Regions from separate parts of the Variovorax cryoconiti genome, predicted to be linked through region 2. Evidence: riboswitches for the same ligand, from Rfam matches in the RefSeq annotation. Region 2 holds a riboswitch; the other holds the start of a gene.
What was found. A riboswitch is a leader RNA that binds a small molecule or an ion and turns the genes downstream of it on or off. The one in region 2 is predicted to bind glycine.
Positions count from the first base shown of each region.

Region 1: linked by a shared signal. The riboswitch ahead of ACSFA2_RS12635 (FAD-dependent oxidoreductase) and the one ahead of gcvT (glycine cleavage system aminomethyltransferase GcvT) in region 2 are both predicted to bind glycine.

Region 1 covers NZ_JBPJZI010000004.1:171,426-179,295, reverse strand. The annotation lists gene ACSFA2_RS12645 (PhaM family polyhydroxyalkanoate granule multifunctional regulatory protein) at 1-156, shown strand, start outside; gene ACSFA2_RS12640 (FIST signal transduction protein) at 197-1,459, shown strand; gene ACSFA2_RS12635 (FAD-dependent oxidoreductase) at 1,456-2,682, opposite strand; glycine riboswitch at 2,764-2,871, opposite strand; gene ACSFA2_RS12630 (helix-turn-helix domain-containing protein) at 3,034-3,801, opposite strand; gene ACSFA2_RS12625 (hypothetical protein) at 3,930-4,814, shown strand; gene ACSFA2_RS12620 (MFS transporter) at 4,811-6,748, shown strand; gene ACSFA2_RS12615 (phosphatase PAP2 family protein) at 6,748-7,416, shown strand; gene ACSFA2_RS12610 (YiaA/YiaB family inner membrane protein) at 7,545-7,870, shown strand, end outside.
Region 2 covers NZ_JBPJZI010000014.1:27,437-35,306, forward strand. The annotation lists gene pmbA (metalloprotease PmbA) at 1-1,097, opposite strand, end outside; gene yjgA (ribosome biogenesis factor YjgA) at 1,166-1,822, shown strand; gene mog (molybdopterin adenylyltransferase) at 1,819-2,412, shown strand; gene ACSFA2_RS23955 (TRAP transporter substrate-binding protein) at 2,547-3,518, shown strand; gene ACSFA2_RS23960 (TRAP transporter small permease) at 3,604-4,098, shown strand; gene ACSFA2_RS23965 (TRAP transporter large permease) at 4,184-5,461, shown strand; gene ACSFA2_RS23970 (hypothetical protein) at 5,553-6,092, shown strand; glycine riboswitch at 6,114-6,202, shown strand; glycine riboswitch at 6,215-6,336, shown strand; gene gcvT (glycine cleavage system aminomethyltransferase GcvT) at 6,386-7,567, shown strand; gene gcvH (glycine cleavage system protein GcvH) at 7,598-7,870, shown strand, end outside.

The DNA.
Region 1 (7,870 bases), on a different contig from region 2:
GACGCCGGACAGCTGAAGATGCCTGGCGCGGCTGGCGCACCGGCCGCCCGGCCGGCCGCCGCGAAGCGCACCACGGCGAAGAAGGCCGCAGCGAAGAAGACCACCAAGACCACCGCGCGCAAGACGCCGGCCGCATCGCGCTCACGGAGCCGATGACGCCGCCTTGCGCCCCTCCCGAACATTCCGGACCCCGCGCATGAAACTCTTTCCCACCGGCCACGCCACCCATCCGCAATGGCTCATGGCGGCCGGCCTCGCCCTGGCCCAGGTGCGCGCGCAGATGGCGCTGCCCGACTACGCCTCCGCGCCGACGCTGGGCCTGCTCTACATCACCGACCACTACGCGGACGACGCGCAGGAGATCCTCGACCACCTCAGCGCCGAACTGCCGGAGGTGACCGACTGGTCCGGCACCGTCGCCGTCGGCGTGGCGGCCAACAACGCCGAGTACTTCGACGAGCCCGCACTCAGCCTGATGCTGTGCGCGCTGCCCAGCGACCAGTACCGCGTGTTCTCCGGCGTGGCGCCGCTGGGCAGTTCCGAGATGGCCGGCTTCGAGGCGCATACGGCGCTGGTCCATGCCGACCCGCGCACGCACGAGCTCGCCGAACTGGTGGGCGAGATGGCCGGTCGCACCGACACCGGCTACCTGTTCGGCGGCCTCTCGTCGGGGCGCGACGAATCGCTGCAGTTCGCGATCGGGGGCAACGGCAACATCCGTGGCCACGGCGCGGCCGGCGGCGTTTTCTCGGGGGGCATGTCGGGCGTGCTGTTCGGCGAAGGCGTGCGGCTGGTGTCGCGCGTCACGCAGGGCTGCCAGCCGGTGTCGCGCGAACGCGAGATCACCGAGGCCGACGGCAACCTGCTGCTCACGCTCGACGGCGAGCCGGCGCTCGACGTGCTGCTGGCCGAGCTGCAGGTGTCGCTCGACGAGCCGCAGGCCGCGATCGAAGCGGTGCGCGCGACGCTGGTGGGCCTGGTCGACGCGGGCAGCGACGGCATCCGCCGCACCGGCGACCTCGGGGCCGACGTGCTGGTGCGCCACATCATCGGGCTCGACCCGACGCGCCGCGGCATCGCGATCGCCGACGTGGCCGAAGCCGGCATGCGCATGAGTTTCTGCCGGCGCAACGCGCAGGCCGCGCGGGCCGACCTGATGCGCATCTGCGCCGAGATCCGCGAGGAACTCGAGCCCGAGGAGCAGACGCTGGCGACCGCACGCGCGGTGGCCGCCGGCGAAGCCGAGGCGGCGCCGCATCCGGCGCGCCGGGTGGCCGGTGCGGTGTATGTCAGCTGCTCGGGCCGGGGCGGGCCGCACTTCGGCGCCCCCAATGCCGAGATGCAGATCGTGCGGCATGCGCTGGGCGACGTGCCGCTCGTCGGCTTCTTCGCGGCCGGCGAGATCGCCCGCCACCACGTGTACGGCTACACCGGCGTGCTGACCGTCTTCGTCGCCTAGCCCTTCGCGAAGGCAAATTCGACCTCGGGCGACATCCCGCTGACGATGCGGGCGATCGACTTGCCGGCGCCGCAGGCGTGGATCCAGCCGGGTGCGCCCGGTGCGACGTTCAGGAACAGGTTGCGCATGCGGGTGCGGCCGATCAGCGGCAGGCCGCTGGCACTGCGTGCATAGGGGGTGGTGGTCAGCACCGCGCCGCGCGTATCGACCAGGCCGGGGAGCAAGGTCTCGACCCGCGCGAGCATGCGCGCCAGCCGCACGTCGTCGCGCAGCGCGGCAGCGGCGCTCCCGGCCCGCACCGTCGTCCATACCCGCAGGCGGTCGCCGTCCGGCGTCGTGACGCGCTGCAGGCGCAGCCGGCTGCCCAGGTCCTGCAGCATGACCTGCGGGGCCCGTGCCGGGTTCTTCAGCGGCAGCAGCACCGAATGCTCGTGGACCAGCCGCAGCCGCAGCGGCACGCCCAGTTCCTGCGCCAGCGGTGCGCTGCCGCTGCCCAGCGCCATCACATAAGCGTCGGCCCGCAGCGTGGTGCGTTCGTCGTCGGCGTTGCGCAGTTCCACGTGGTCGATCCGGCCCTCGCGCGCATGCAACCGGGTCACCGTGTGGTTCATGAGGAAGTGAACCCCGGCGGCACGGCACATGAAGATGGCGCTGCCGACGAAACCGGCGGCGTCGGACGACGTGCCTTCGCGCGTGAAGGCGGCACCGGCGAGTTGGCCGCGCAGGGGTTCGAGTGAGGGCTCGATGCGCAGGGCCTCGTCCGCCGAAAGCAGGTGCAGCACACAGCCCAGCGCATGGAGGCGCGGCACGCTGCGCGCGAATTGCGCGAAGGCCTCGGCGTCGGTGTAGATCCGCATCCAGCCTGCGCCTTGCGGCGACTGCGTCACGCCCGCCTCGCGACCCAGCGCACGCACGCTTTCACGGCTGTAGGCGCCCAGGCGCGCCAGGTGTTCCATGCGTTCCGTGGGCCGATGGGCAGTGCCGGTCAGGTAGCCGGTCCAGCCATGCACGCGGTTGCGCACGCGCTCGAACGCGGAGCGCCACAAGGTGCCGGGACGTTGGGCGGGCAGGGGGCCGGCAGGCGTGGGCGTGTCGACCAGGCCCCGGACCTTGGCCGCGGGCGTGCCGTGGCGGTCGATCACGGTCACCTCGTGGCCGAGTTGCTGGAGGTAGTAGGCCGACGCGACGCCAAGCAGCCCGCCGCCCAGAACAATCACGCGCATGGTCCAAATCCTTGTGGGATGGCACAAACGGCGGATGCACGACAAGCCATGTGGCCGCTGGTCGCATCCGGGGTTCGGGTTGCCGCTCCCTCTGTCCTTGGTACCTGAGAGATTCGCCCGCAGCGACGTGCGGCGGGGTTGCTCCTTCGGTGCATCGCGCCAGGGCGATGGCTCTCCAGACGGCTAGATCAATAGACGCAGTCATCGAACCGGCAATGCGGTTCACCTCGGCGTTCATGGGAGTTTGCGCGTACGGTGGGGTGGGAACACCCGCTCTCCTGCAGGCCTAGAGTTTACCCTTGTTGACAATTTGGCGCGACTGGCCATTCGGCCTATGGTCGGGTGTTGTTTTCAGGGTTCTCGACCCGTCTTGGCGGGTTTGGCGTCGCTGCGGCGCAAGCGGGTGAAGGCCTCGAACTCCCAGTTGCGCATGCCCAGCAGCAGGGTGTAGCCCTCGCGGTCGTTGGGCGATAGCTTCTGATCGGTCTGATGCTGCTGCGCGAAATCCTGCGCCACCCGCTGCAGCCGCTCGAGGAAGGACGGCGCCAGCGCCCGGCTGATCGAGCCGTGCACCAGCAGCAGGCCCTCGGCCGGGCCGTCGAAGCCACCGCGGTAGTAGTCGAGCACCACGTTCTCGCGAAAGAAGTCCATCACCGGGCCGTGCGGCCGCCAGCGGAAGGTCTTGGCCAGCTTGAGCCGGTAGCGGTTGAGCGGTCGCAGCTCGATGATGCCGATGCGATCGAGCTGCACCAGGCAGGTGATGCACTCGGCCTCGGTGATGCGGTAGGCCGCCACGATCTGCTCCAGCGTCCACTGGCTCAGCACGTTGATCGCCACCAGCAGCAGCTTCTTGTCGCGCACCACCGCCTTCTCCTGCTCCTGCGTCAACTCGCGCAGCAGCGGCTGGGCGTCGGCCACGCGGCGGGCCAGTTCGGCGAAGTCGATCTTGAGCGCCCGGCAGATCGCGTCGACCCGGCTGAGTGGCATGTCGCCCTTGGCAAGCATCCGCTTGACGCTGGATTCGGCCATGCCCAGACCGCGCGCCAGGTCGGCGTAGGTCATGCGGGCGCTTTTGAGTTCGTTCTTCACGGCCTGGACGAGGTCGACGGTGGTGCTCATGGGAAACGGGTCCTTGGTACTGATTTTCGATACCGGTCGGCTTGGATTGACAGACCGTATCGATTTTCGATGCCAAATTGTGCCGGTGGCAACTAGATTCCGCTCCCACCGCACCACCGGAGTCCCCCATGAACCGATCCAAGCGCTTTCCGACCTGGCCGCTGTTCCAACGCCTGGCGCCGCAGCTCCCGCCGCTGGAGGGGCGTGAGCGCGCGCTGCTCTGGCTCGTCGCGGCCTTCGTGCTGATCGCCTGCTTGGGGCCGGCCGTGCCGGACCCCTCAGCGGCAGGTGCCGGTTTTGCGGATGCGCGCGCCTGGCGCGGCCTGCCTTTCGCGATGGACGTGCTGAGCAACCTGCCCTTCGCGGCCTTCGGCCTCTGGGGCCTGTGGCGGCTGCGGCGCTTCGACACCCTGCACGAGCGCCTGCGCTCGACCGCCGCGCTGGACTGCGCCTGGCTGTTCTTCGCGGGCTTGATCTTCACCGCGGCCGGTTCGGTCTTCTATCACCTGCAACCCGACGCGCTGCGGCTCGCGGCCGACCGCGCCGGCATGGCGATCGCCTTCGCCGGCATCCTCGGCCTGGCGGTGTGCGAGCGGGTGAGCCTGCGCGCCGGCTGGCCGGCCGCCTGCGTCGCCTTCGCAGGCGGTCTGATGGCAGTGACGGTCTACCACGAGCGTGGCGATGTGCTGCCATGGGCCGTGGTCCAGTTCGGCGGCATGGCGCTGGTGCTGGGGCTCGCCCTGCTGCGGCCGGTGCCGGGCGCGATGGGCCTCAGGCTCGGTGCGGTCATCTTCTTCTATGCCGTGGCCAAAGTCCTTGAGCTGGGCGATCACTGGATCTTCGAGGCGACCGGGCAGGTCGTCTCGGGCCACACGCTCAAGCACCTGGTCGCGGCCTGCGCGGCCTGGCCGGTGTTGCAGGCGGTCGACGGGCTGACCTGCCGGGCCCTGCGGCACAATCCACGCGCCACTGCCATGACGGTCCGAGGAGCCCCGACAGGGACATTCGAATGACAACACCCGCCGCTGCTGCTTCGACCGACGTCCACGCGAACCAGTTCGCCCTGCTGGGCCAGCGGCGCTTCGCCCCCTTCTTCTGGACGCAGTTCGCCGGCGCGGCCAACGACAACCTCTTCAAGTTTGCCTTCACCGTGATGGTGACCTACCAGCTCCAGCTGAGCTGGATGCCGCCGGCCATGGCGGGCCTGGCGATCGGCGCACTGTTCATCCTGCCCTTCCTGCTGTTCTCGGCCACCGCCGGGCAGCTGACCGACAAGTTCGACAAGACGAAGATGATTCGCGTCGTCAAGAACCTCGAGATCGCCATCATGGCGATCGCTGCCTGGGGTTTCGTGCGGGCCGATGCGGTGGTGCTGCTGGGCTGCGTGTTCCTCATGGGGCTGCATTCCACGCTGTTCGGCCCGGTCAAGTTCGCCTACCTGCCGCAGGTGCTCGACGCGCGCGAGCTCACCGGCGGCAACGGCATGGTCGAGATGGGCACCTTCGTCGCCATCCTGCTCGGGCAGGTGGCCGGTGGCCTGCTGGTGGCGCTGCCGGGCGTCGGCCACACGACGGTGGCAGCGGCGTGCGTGGGGCTGGCGCTGGTGGGGCGCGGCGTGGCGCAGGCGATTCCCCCGGCGCCCGCCACCGACCCGGGCCTGGTCATCAACTGGAACCCCTTCAGCGAAACCTGGCGCAACCTCACGCTGGCGCACGGCAACATCGTGGTGTTCCGCTCGCTGCTGGGCATCTCGTGGATGTGGTTCTTCGGCGCCGTCTTCCTGAGCCAGTTCCCGAGCTTCGCCAAGGAGGTGCTGCACGGCAACGAGCAGGTCGCCTCGCTGCTCTTGGTGGTGTTCTCGATCGGCATCGGCATCGGGTCGCTGCTGTGCGAAACATTGAGCCGCCGCCAGGTCGAGATCGGCCTGGTGCCGCTCGGCGCCATCGGCATGAGCGTGTTCGCGATCGATCTGTACTTCGCCTCGCGCGGCCTGCCCGCGGTGCCGGAGATGGGCCTGGGCGCGTTCGTGGCGCAGGCGGCGCACTGGCGCGTGATGGCCGACCTCGGCCTGCTGTCGCTCTTCGCCGGGCTCTACAGCGTGCCGATGTACGCGCTGATCCAGCTGCGCAGCCAGCCGACGCACCGCGCCCGCATCATCGCGGCGAACAACATCCTCAACGCGCTCTTCATGATCGCCAGCTCGGTCATCGCCGGCGCGTTGCTCAAGGCCGGCTTCACCATCCCGCAGATATTCCTGTTCACCGGCATCGCCAACGCGGTGGTGGCCTTCTACATCTTCATGCTGGTGCCGGAATACCTGCTGCGCTTCGTGTCCTGGCTGCTGTCGCACTTCATCTACCGCTTCCGCATCCGCGGCGACGAGCACATCCCGACCGAGGGCGCGGCGGTGCTGGTGTGCAACCACGTGAGCTTCATCGACGCGGTGCTGCTGATGGCGGCCAGCCCGCGGCCGATCCGCTTCATCATGGACCACCGCATCTTCCGCGTGCCGGTGCTGGGCGGGCTCTTCAGGCTGGCCAAGGCGATCCCGATCGCGCCGCAGAAGGACGACCCCGTTGCCTACGAGCGCGCCTTTGCGCAGGCGGTCGACGTGCTGCGCGAGGGCGACCTGCTTGCCATCTTCCCCGAGGGCGCCATCACCCGCGACGGCACGCTGCAGCCCTTCAAGGGCGGCGTGATGAAGATCCTCGCGGCTGCGCGTGAAGAGGGCATCGACCCGCCCGTGATCCCGATGGCGCTCACCAACCTGTGGGGCTCCTTCTTCAGCCGCATCGAGCGGCGCGACGGCCAGAACGTCGCGATGGTGCGGCCCTTCCGCCGCGGGCTGTTCAGCCGCGTGGGTCTGCATGTCGGCCCCGCCGTGCCCGGGCCCGAGGTGCAGCCCGAGTCGCTTCAGTCGCGCGTGAGCGGGCTCCTCGCCAATTGATGGCGGGGCTGCGCGACGCTTTCTGGGGCGCTCTCGGCGCGGTGCCGCCGGCGTACTGGCACGCCTTCACCTGGCTGGGCGACAGCGGCCTGCTGCTGCCGGCGTCGGTGCTGATCGTGCTGCTGCTGTGGCTGTCGCCCGGTGGCGGACGCTGGACCGCCTTCAGCTGGAGCCTGGCCTTCGGTGTCGGCGGCGCGCTGATCGTGGCGTCGAAGCTGGCCTTCATGGGTTGGGGCCTCGGCAGCGCGCGTTTCAACTTCACCGGGTTCAGCGGCCACACGGCGATCAGCACCAGCGTGTGGTCGGTGGCCCTCTGGATGGTCGCGGCGCGGCGGTCGCCCGCCGTGCGCCGCGTGGCGGTGGCGGCCGGCTGGGCCCTGGGCGCGGCCATCGGCGCCTCGCGCCTGGCGATCTTCGCGCACTCGGTGTCGGAAGTGGCGGCGGGCCTGCTGCTGGGCATCGCGATCTGCCTCGCGTTCCTGTGGCTGGTGCGCCGCCAGCCGGCACCCCGGGCGCCCTGGCCGGTGATGCTGCTCGGGCTGTTGCTGCCGCTGGCGTTCCAGACGCCGGGCGCGCCGGCGCCCACGCAGGACCTGCTCGAAGCCATCGCCGTCCGGCTGGCCGGCATCGAGCGCCCCTACACCCGGGACGACCTCCAGCGGATGTGAGTTCTGCCGCATCGGTATCGAAATTCGGTACCGGTGGCGTTGCATAGGAGGTCTGGTGCATTGATATGCGCCTTTTCGGCAAGCTGAGGTCGATCATCCGATCACCTTCACAACGCCGCGAGGCTCTCATGCAAAACCTTCCCGCCACCGTCTCCCTTCAGCGCGATACGCGGGCCTGGCAGTTCCAGGTCTGGACCTCCTTCGGCATCGCCGTGTCGCTCTGCGCCATCGGCCTGGGCTGGCTGCCCGGGGCGGCGCTCGACCGCGCCTTCATGGTGATGGGCTACGTGTTCTGCCTGTCGGCGGCGTTCGTGCTGGCGAAGTTCGTGCGCGACAACCAGCACGGCGCGTCCCGCTCCGCCGGCGACACGCCGATGTGGAAGCTGGTGGTGTGGGGCGGCTTCCTCACGGCCATGGCGCTGACCGGCTGGGGCCTGCTGCGCATGGAGATCCA
Region 2 (7,870 bases):
AGGTCGTCGCCGGCCTTCGTCAGGCGCGAGCGCAGCGTCAGGTTGTGCGAGCCGCCGGCGTTGCCGGTGGTCTTCATGCCCAGCTTGCGGGCCGAGTAGGTGCTGAGGAAGTAGCCCTCGAGCCGGCCGCCGTCGACGATCTTGCGGGCCCGCGTGGTCACGCCTTCGTCGTCGAAGGGCGCGCTGCCCTTGCCGCGCTTGATGTGCGGGTCTTCAGCCACGTCGATGTGCTTGGGCAGCACCGGCTTGCCGAGCGAATCGAGCAGGAAGGTGCTCTTGCGGTAGAGCGCGCCGCCGCTGGTGGCCTGCACCAGTCCGCCCAGCAGGCCGGCGGCCAGCGGCGATTCGAACAGCACCGGACACTGCGTCGTCTTGATCTTGCGCGATTTCAGGCGCGACAGCGCGCGCTCCGCCGCATAGCGGCCCACCGACTCCGGGCTGGCCAGCTCGTCGGCCGAGCGCATCGAGCTGTACCAGGCGTCGCGCTGCATGCCGTCGCCCTTGCCGGCGATCGGCGCCACCGAGATGGAGTGCCGCGAGCTGGCATAGCCGCCCCGAAAGCCGTGCGTGTGGGCGCTGAAGAAATGGCTCTGCTGGGCCGAGACGCCCGCGCCTTCGCTGTTGGTGATGCGCTTGTCGGTCGACAGGGCCGCGGCCTCGCATTCCAGCGCCAGCTTGGCGGCGTGTTCGCTGTCGATGTCCCAGGGGTGGAACAGGTCGAGGTCGGGCTGCTCGCGCACGATGTCGGCCTCATCGGGCAGGCCGCCGACCGGGTCTTCGGCGGTGAAGCGTGCGATGTCGTAGGCGGCCTGCACCGTCTGGGCAATGGCGGCCTCGGAAAAGTCCGAGGTGCTGGCGTTGCCGCGGCGGTGGCCGACATACACCGTGATACCCAGCGACTTGTCGCGATTGCGCTCGACGTTCTCCAGTTCTCCCTTGCGCACCGACACGCTCAGGCCGCAGCCTTCGGAGGCCTCGGCCCCCGCGTCGGTGGCGCCGAGCTTCTTGGCATGCGCCAAGGCCGAGTCGACCAGGTTTTCGAAGAAGGAGCGGCTGTAGGCAAAGCCGGACGCGGGGCGCGTGGAGGGTGTCGTCATGTGTTGGCTATGATACTTGGCCCCCTGTTCCCTCTATCGCGCGGTCCTTTGCGGCCCAGGATTTTCCGATGTCCCGCAAACCCAAAAAAGGCTACTACGTCCGTGGCGAATTCGTTGCCGAAGGCAGCGAGCTCGACCTGGAGCTCAAACGCGAGCTCAAGGGCACCGACGACGCCAGCAAGACCGACCTCAAGCGCGAAAGCGCCGAGCTGCAAAAGCTCGGTGAAGACCTGCTCGGTCTGCGCGCCGGCCTGTTCGACCAGTTGCCGCTCGGCGAGAAGCTGGCCGACGCCATCGTCGAGGCGCGCCGTATCACGAATTTCGAAGGCAAGCGCCGCCAGATGCAGTTCATCGGCAAGCTGATGCGCGCACTCGACCCCCAGGTGCTCGATGCCGTGCGCAGCGCGCTCGACGAGCAGCACAGCGGACCCGCCGAGGAAACCGCCATGCTGCACGAGGCCGAGCGCTGGCGCGACCGGCTCATCGCCGACGACGACGCGCTCGGCGGCTGGATCGAGACCCATCCCGACACCGACAGCCAACAGCTGCGCGCCCTGGTGCGCCAGGCCCGCAAGGACATCAAGGCCGGCAAGCCCGGCGAAGCGCCGCGCCAGGCCAAGGCCTACCGCGAGGTGTTCCAGCTGGTGCGCGCGCAACTGGCCGCCCATGCAGGCAGCGACCGTGCGGCCGAGGCCAGCGAGGAATCGCGGGAGCGCGACGCATGAGCACTCCGGACCCGGTCCGCATCGGCATCGTCTCGGTCAGCGACCGCGCCTCCACCGGCGTGTACGAAGACAAGGGCCTGCCAGCATTGAAGGACTGGCTGACGCGCGCCCTGCGCAACCCGATCGACTTCGAGGCGCGGCTGATCCCCGACGAGCAGGCCGGCATCAGCGCCACGCTGATCGAACTGGTCGACGCCGGCTGCTCGCTGGTGCTGACCACCGGCGGCACCGGCCCCGCCCTGCGCGACGTCACGCCCGAAGCGACGCTGGCCGTGGCGCACAAGGAGATGCCGGGCTTCGGCGAGCAGATGCGGCAGATCAGCCTGCGCTTCGTGCCCACCGCCATCCTGTCGCGCCAGGTCGCGGTGATTCGCGACCGCGCGCTGATCCTCAACCTGCCGGGCCAGCCCAAGGCCATCGCCGAGACGCTCGAAGGCCTGAAGAACGCCGACGGCTCGCAAGCCGTGCCGGGCATCTTCGCGGCCGTACCCTACTGCATCGACCTCATCGGCGGGCCGTACCTCGAGACCGACGACACCGTCTGCAAGGCCTTCCGGCCGAAGTCGGCGATCCGCCCGGCCCGCGCCTGAGCCGACGCGCCTTAACACGGCGCGCTCCCCGTGGAAATCCCGACGCTGCACTGCAGCAGAGTGCGGCATAGTCGCGGCCTGCCTGCGCGCCGGCATGTCCCGCGCGCAGTCTTTTTCAAAACAGGAGACACCGCATGAAGTTGAACCGACTGGCCGCTGGCCTGGTTCTGGGAATGGGCCTGGCCTGCGCCGCGTTCGCGCAGACCACCATGAAGATCAGCATTTCGACCGCGCAGAACTCGCACCAGGGCGTCGCCATCGACACCTTCGCCAAGGAAGTCGCGACCCGCACCGGCGGCCGCTACAAGGTCGAGACCTTCTACAACGGCGCACTCGGCGGCGAACGCGAATCCATCGAGGCAGTTCAGCTCGGCACGCAAGAGCTGGCCTTCTCGTCGACCGGCCCCGTCCCCAACTTCGTGCCTGAGACGAAGATCCTCGATGTGCCCTTCCTGTTCCGCGACAAGGCGCACGCCCGCGCGGTGCTCGACGGCCCGATCGGCCAGGACCTGCTCGCCAAGTTCGACGCCAAGGGCTTCAAGGCACTGGCCTGGGGCGAGAACGGCTTCCGCCACATGACCAACAGCAAGCGCGACGTGAAGGCGCCGGAAGACTTGAAGGGCCTGAAGATGCGCACCATGGAGAACCCGGTGCACATCGCGGCGTACAAGGGCCTGGGCATCATCACGACGCCGATGGCCTTCCCGGAAGTCTTCACCGCGCTGCAGCAGGGCACGGTCGACGGCCAGGAGAACCCGCTGCCGGTGATCATGTCGGCCAAGTTCTCGCAGGTGCAAAAGCACCTGTCGCTGACCGGCCACGTGTATTCGCCCTGCATCTTCGTGATGAACAAGGCCAGCTTCGACAGGCTCAGCGCCGCCGACAAGACGGCCTTCCTCGAAGCCGCGAAGGTGGCCGTGAAAGCCAACCGCGACCGCGTCGACCAGGACGACGCCAACGGCGTGAAGGAACTGCGCGCGCAAGGCATGACCGTGATCGAGAACGTCGACAAGGCGAAGTTCGTCGCCATGCTGGCGCCGGTCAACGCCGACTTCGAGAAGCAGTTCGGCAAGGCCAACCTCGACAAGATCCGCGACGTGAAGTGATGCCCGGGCCGCCGTCCCGCGCGGGATGGCACCGGGGCCCGCCGCAGCTTTCGGCGGGCTTTTTGTTTTTGAGAACGGCGTAGAGATGAAAGATAAATTCCTTGGTCTGGAGCGCTGGACAACCGGCGCGTCCATGGTGCTCGCCTGCCTGATGCTGGTGGTTGCCTCCTCGCTCGGCGTGTTCCAGATCGTCACGCGCTTCGTGCTCGAGCAGCCCGCCGAGTGGAGCGAGATCCTCATCCGGGTCAGCCTGATCTGGATGGTGTTCCTGGGCATTCCCATGGCCTTCCGCCAGGGCGCGATGGTGAGCGTCGACGTGCTCTACCGCTGGAGCCCGCCGCGCTTTCGCCGCGTGCTCGACGCCGTCGTGAGCATCGCCGCGCTGGTGCTGATGCTGGTGATCCTCTGGTACGGCTGGGACTACGCGATGCGTGGCCGCGTGCAGTCGATGGCCGGCCTGGAGAGCCTGTCGATGGTCTGGGCCTACCTGGCGCTGCCGGTGGGCGCCGTGTTTTCCCTGTTCGGCATCGCCGGCAATTTCCTCGATCCGAAGCGGCTTGAGCTGGAGACCGCGCAATGAGCGCCGCGCCGGGCCGCCCCGAGCAAGCGAACGGCCCCCTCGGGGGGCAGCGAGGACATGAAATGCCGAGCGTGGGGGTGACATCATGACGCCCATGATGGTCGGCACGATGGTGCTGTGTTTCGCGCTGTCGGTGTCGGTGGCGGTCTCGATCGGTCTCGCATCGATTGTCGGCATCCAGGTCAATGGCGCCAACATGCTGATCTCCGCCAAGGAGATCTTCAACTCGATCAACAAGTTTCCGCTGGCCGCCATTCCCTTCTTCATCCTGGCCGGCAACCTGATGGAAACCGGCGGCATCTCGCGCCGCCTGGTGGAGTTCGCCAAGAGCATCGTGGGCGGCGTGCAGGGCGGCTTGCCGATGACCTGCGTGCTCACCTGCATGATCTTCGCGGCGGTGTCGGGCTCGTCGGTGGCCACCACCTTCGCCATCGGCGCGATCCTGATCCCGGCGCTGATCAAGCACGGCTACCCGACCTCGTACGCCGCCGCGCTGCAGGCCACGAGCGCAGAGCTGGGCGTGATCATCCCGCCGTCGATCCCGATGATCCTGTATGGCGTGAGCGCCGAGGTGTCGATCGGCGAGCTGTTCATCGCGGGCTTTGGCCCGGGCATCCTGATCAGCCTGGCGTTGATGCTCTTCGTGTGGGTCTACTGCAAGTTCAAAGGCTGGGGCAAGAACGACGGCGACGGTCGCATGCCCTTCGGCCGCGCGCTGTGGCAGGCCGGCTGGGCGCTGCTGATGCCGGTGATCATCCTCGGCGGCATCTACGGCGGCGTCTTCACGCCGACCGAGGCGTCGGCGGTGGCGGTGTTCTATGCGCTGGTCGTCGGCATGGTGATCTACCGCGAGATCAAGGTCACCGACCTGTTCGTGATCCTGCGCAAGTCGGTGCTGTCGTCGGCGGTGATCATGTTCATCATCGCCAACGCCGGCCTGTTCGCCTTCCTGATCACCCGCGCCGGCGTGCCCGACGCCATCGGCCGCTGGCTCCAAGAGGTGCTGCAGTCGCCCGCCATGTTCCTGCTGGGCGTGAACGCGGCGCTGTTCATCATCGGCATGTTCATCGAGACCAGCGCGGCCATCATCGTGCTGGCGCCGATCCTGGCGCCGGTGGCGATGCACTTCGGCATCGACCCGGTGCATTTCGGGCTGATCATGGTGGTCAACCTGGCGCTCGGCATGATCACGCCGCCCTTCGGCGTGAACCTGTTCGCGGCCTGCACCGTGGCGCGAATATCCCTGGACCGCATCGTGAAGGACCTGATCCCCTTCGTGCTGGTGGTGCTCGGCTGCCTGATGCTGATCACCTACTTCCCGGCGATCTCGCTCACGCTGCGCGACCTGGTCTACGCAAAATAGCGCACGCCTGCGCACGGGCGTGACAGCGGCCTTCATGCCGCTGTCACGCCCTGCCCCGATGCTGGCGAGCCCATCCTCTGCCAGGCATCCGATGTTCTTCAGCAAGACCGACAAGGCCCGCGACGAATTGCGCCCCGGCCGCCGCACGCTGACGCAGCGTGAGCGCGCCGTGCTGCTGATGGCCGACGGCCAGCGCTCGGTGACCGACTTCGTGCCGCTCTTCAGCGACCGCGACGAGGCGCTCCGCGTGGCGCGCCACCTGTTGCACGAGGGCTACCTGCATGCGCCGGATGCGCGCTTCGACGCGCCAGCCGTCGTCGTGGCGGATGTGCCCGAGTCGTCGGCAGCCGCTGCGCCCGACACCGCATCGGCCGACCCTTTCGACGGCAAGCCGTCGCTCGCCACCACCCGCATGTTCCTGTTCGACCTGTGCGAGCGCATGTTCGCGCGGCGCGACCCGGCGATGGCGCAGGTCTTGCGCGACACGCTGCGCGAGGCGCGCGACCGCGCGTCCATGCTGACGGTGGCCGACACGATGCTCTCCGAGATCCGACAGGCGGCCGGCGACGAGCGTGCCGACGCCATCCAGGACCGCATCGCCAAGTTGTTGCCAGCCGAAACGGTGCACTGAGCCCGCGCCGATCCACTACACTCGCCCGGGTCAGGAGAGCGCCCGCAACGGGCCGCCGAAGGCGCAGGAACCCATCCGAACGCTCAGGTACCAAGGACTGACGAGGCGCCCGTTCATCCGGGCGTTTCCTTGCTGGAGAGAGGTCGGTCGTCCATCGCGACACGCCGGCCCACCGAAGGAGCAAACCCTAAGCCTCTGAAAAGGCGGGGCGAATCTCTCAGGTAGAGCGGACAGCAGGGGTGGCCCATGACTTGCGTCGTGGATTTCGTCTGCCCCTGTTTTGGAGAGCGCCCATGGCTGCTTCCGACGATTCGCTTCAGCTCCAGAAGACCCCGCTGCACGCCCTGCACGTCGAACTCGGCGCCCGCATGGTGCCCTTCGCCGGCTACAGCATGCCGGTGCAGTACCCCGCCGGCCTGATGGCCGAGCACAAGCACACCCGCACGGCCGCTGGCCTGTTCGACATCTCGCACATGGGCCAGCTGCGCCTGGTCGGCCCCGGCGCCGCTGCCGCGTTCGAGACGCTGATGCCGGTCGACGTGGTCGACCTGGCGCCCGGCAAGCAGCGCTACGGCCTGCTGCTGAACGACGCGGGCGGCATCCTCGACGACCTGATGTTCTTCAACGAAGGCCACGGGTCGCTCTTTGTGATCGTGAACGGCGCCTGCAAGGTGGCCGACATCGCCCACATCCAGCAGAAAATCGGCGCGCGCTGCGACGTGCAGCCGATGCCCGACCACGCGCTGCTCGCGCTGCAAGGGCCGCAGGCCGCCGCCACACTGGCCCGCCTGTCGCCGGGCGTCGAGCGCTTCGTCTTCATGACGGGCGGCGCGGTGCAGATCGGCGGCGATGACGTGAAGATCTCCGCTTTCGTCACCCGCAGCGGCTACACCGGCGAAGACGGCTTCGAGATCTCGGTGAAGGCCGGCGACGCCGAGGCGCTGGCCCGCCTGCTGCTGGCGCAGCCCGAGGTGCAGCCCATCGGCCTGGGCGCGCGCAACTCGCTGCGGCTGGAAGCCGGGCTCTGCCTCTATGGTCACGACATCGACGAAACGACCACGCCGGTCGAGGCCTCGCTCAACTGGGCGATCCAGAAGGTGCGGCGCACCGGCGGCGCGCGCGCGGGCGGTTTCCCGGGGGCCGACAAGGTGCTGGCCCAGCTGGCGGCCGCGGCATCGGGTGCGGCCGGCATCGCCGACCATGACACGCTCAAGCGCCGCCGAGTCGGCCTGGTCGCGCTGGAACGCATCCCGGTGCGCGACGGGACGCCGCTGGAGTCCTTCGAAGGTGTCGCCATCGGCCAGGTCACCAGCGGCCTGCTCGGGCCAACCGCCGACCGGCCGATCGCCATGGGCTACGTGGCCACCGCCTTCGCTGCGCCCGGCACGCGCCTGCAGGCCATCGTGCGCGGCAAGCCGGTGCCGATGGAGGTCACCACCCTGCCCTTCGTGCCGACCCGATACTACCGAGGCTGATTTCTTTTTCACCCCTTATCAGGAGCCCCCATGAGCACCAAATTCACCAAGGACCACGAGTGGGTCCAGGCCGCTGGCGACACCGCGATCGTCGGCATCACCGTGCATGCGCAGGACGCGCTCGGCGACGTCGTGTTCGTCGATCTGCCTGACGTCGGCAAGACCTTCGCGCAGGGCGAAGTCGCCGGCGTCGTCGAATCGGTCAAGGCCGCCGCCGATGTCTTCATGCCCGTCTCGGGCGAGATCACCGAAGTCAACGAAGCCCTGCGCGCCGACCCCTCGCTGGCCAACAGCGACCCGCTG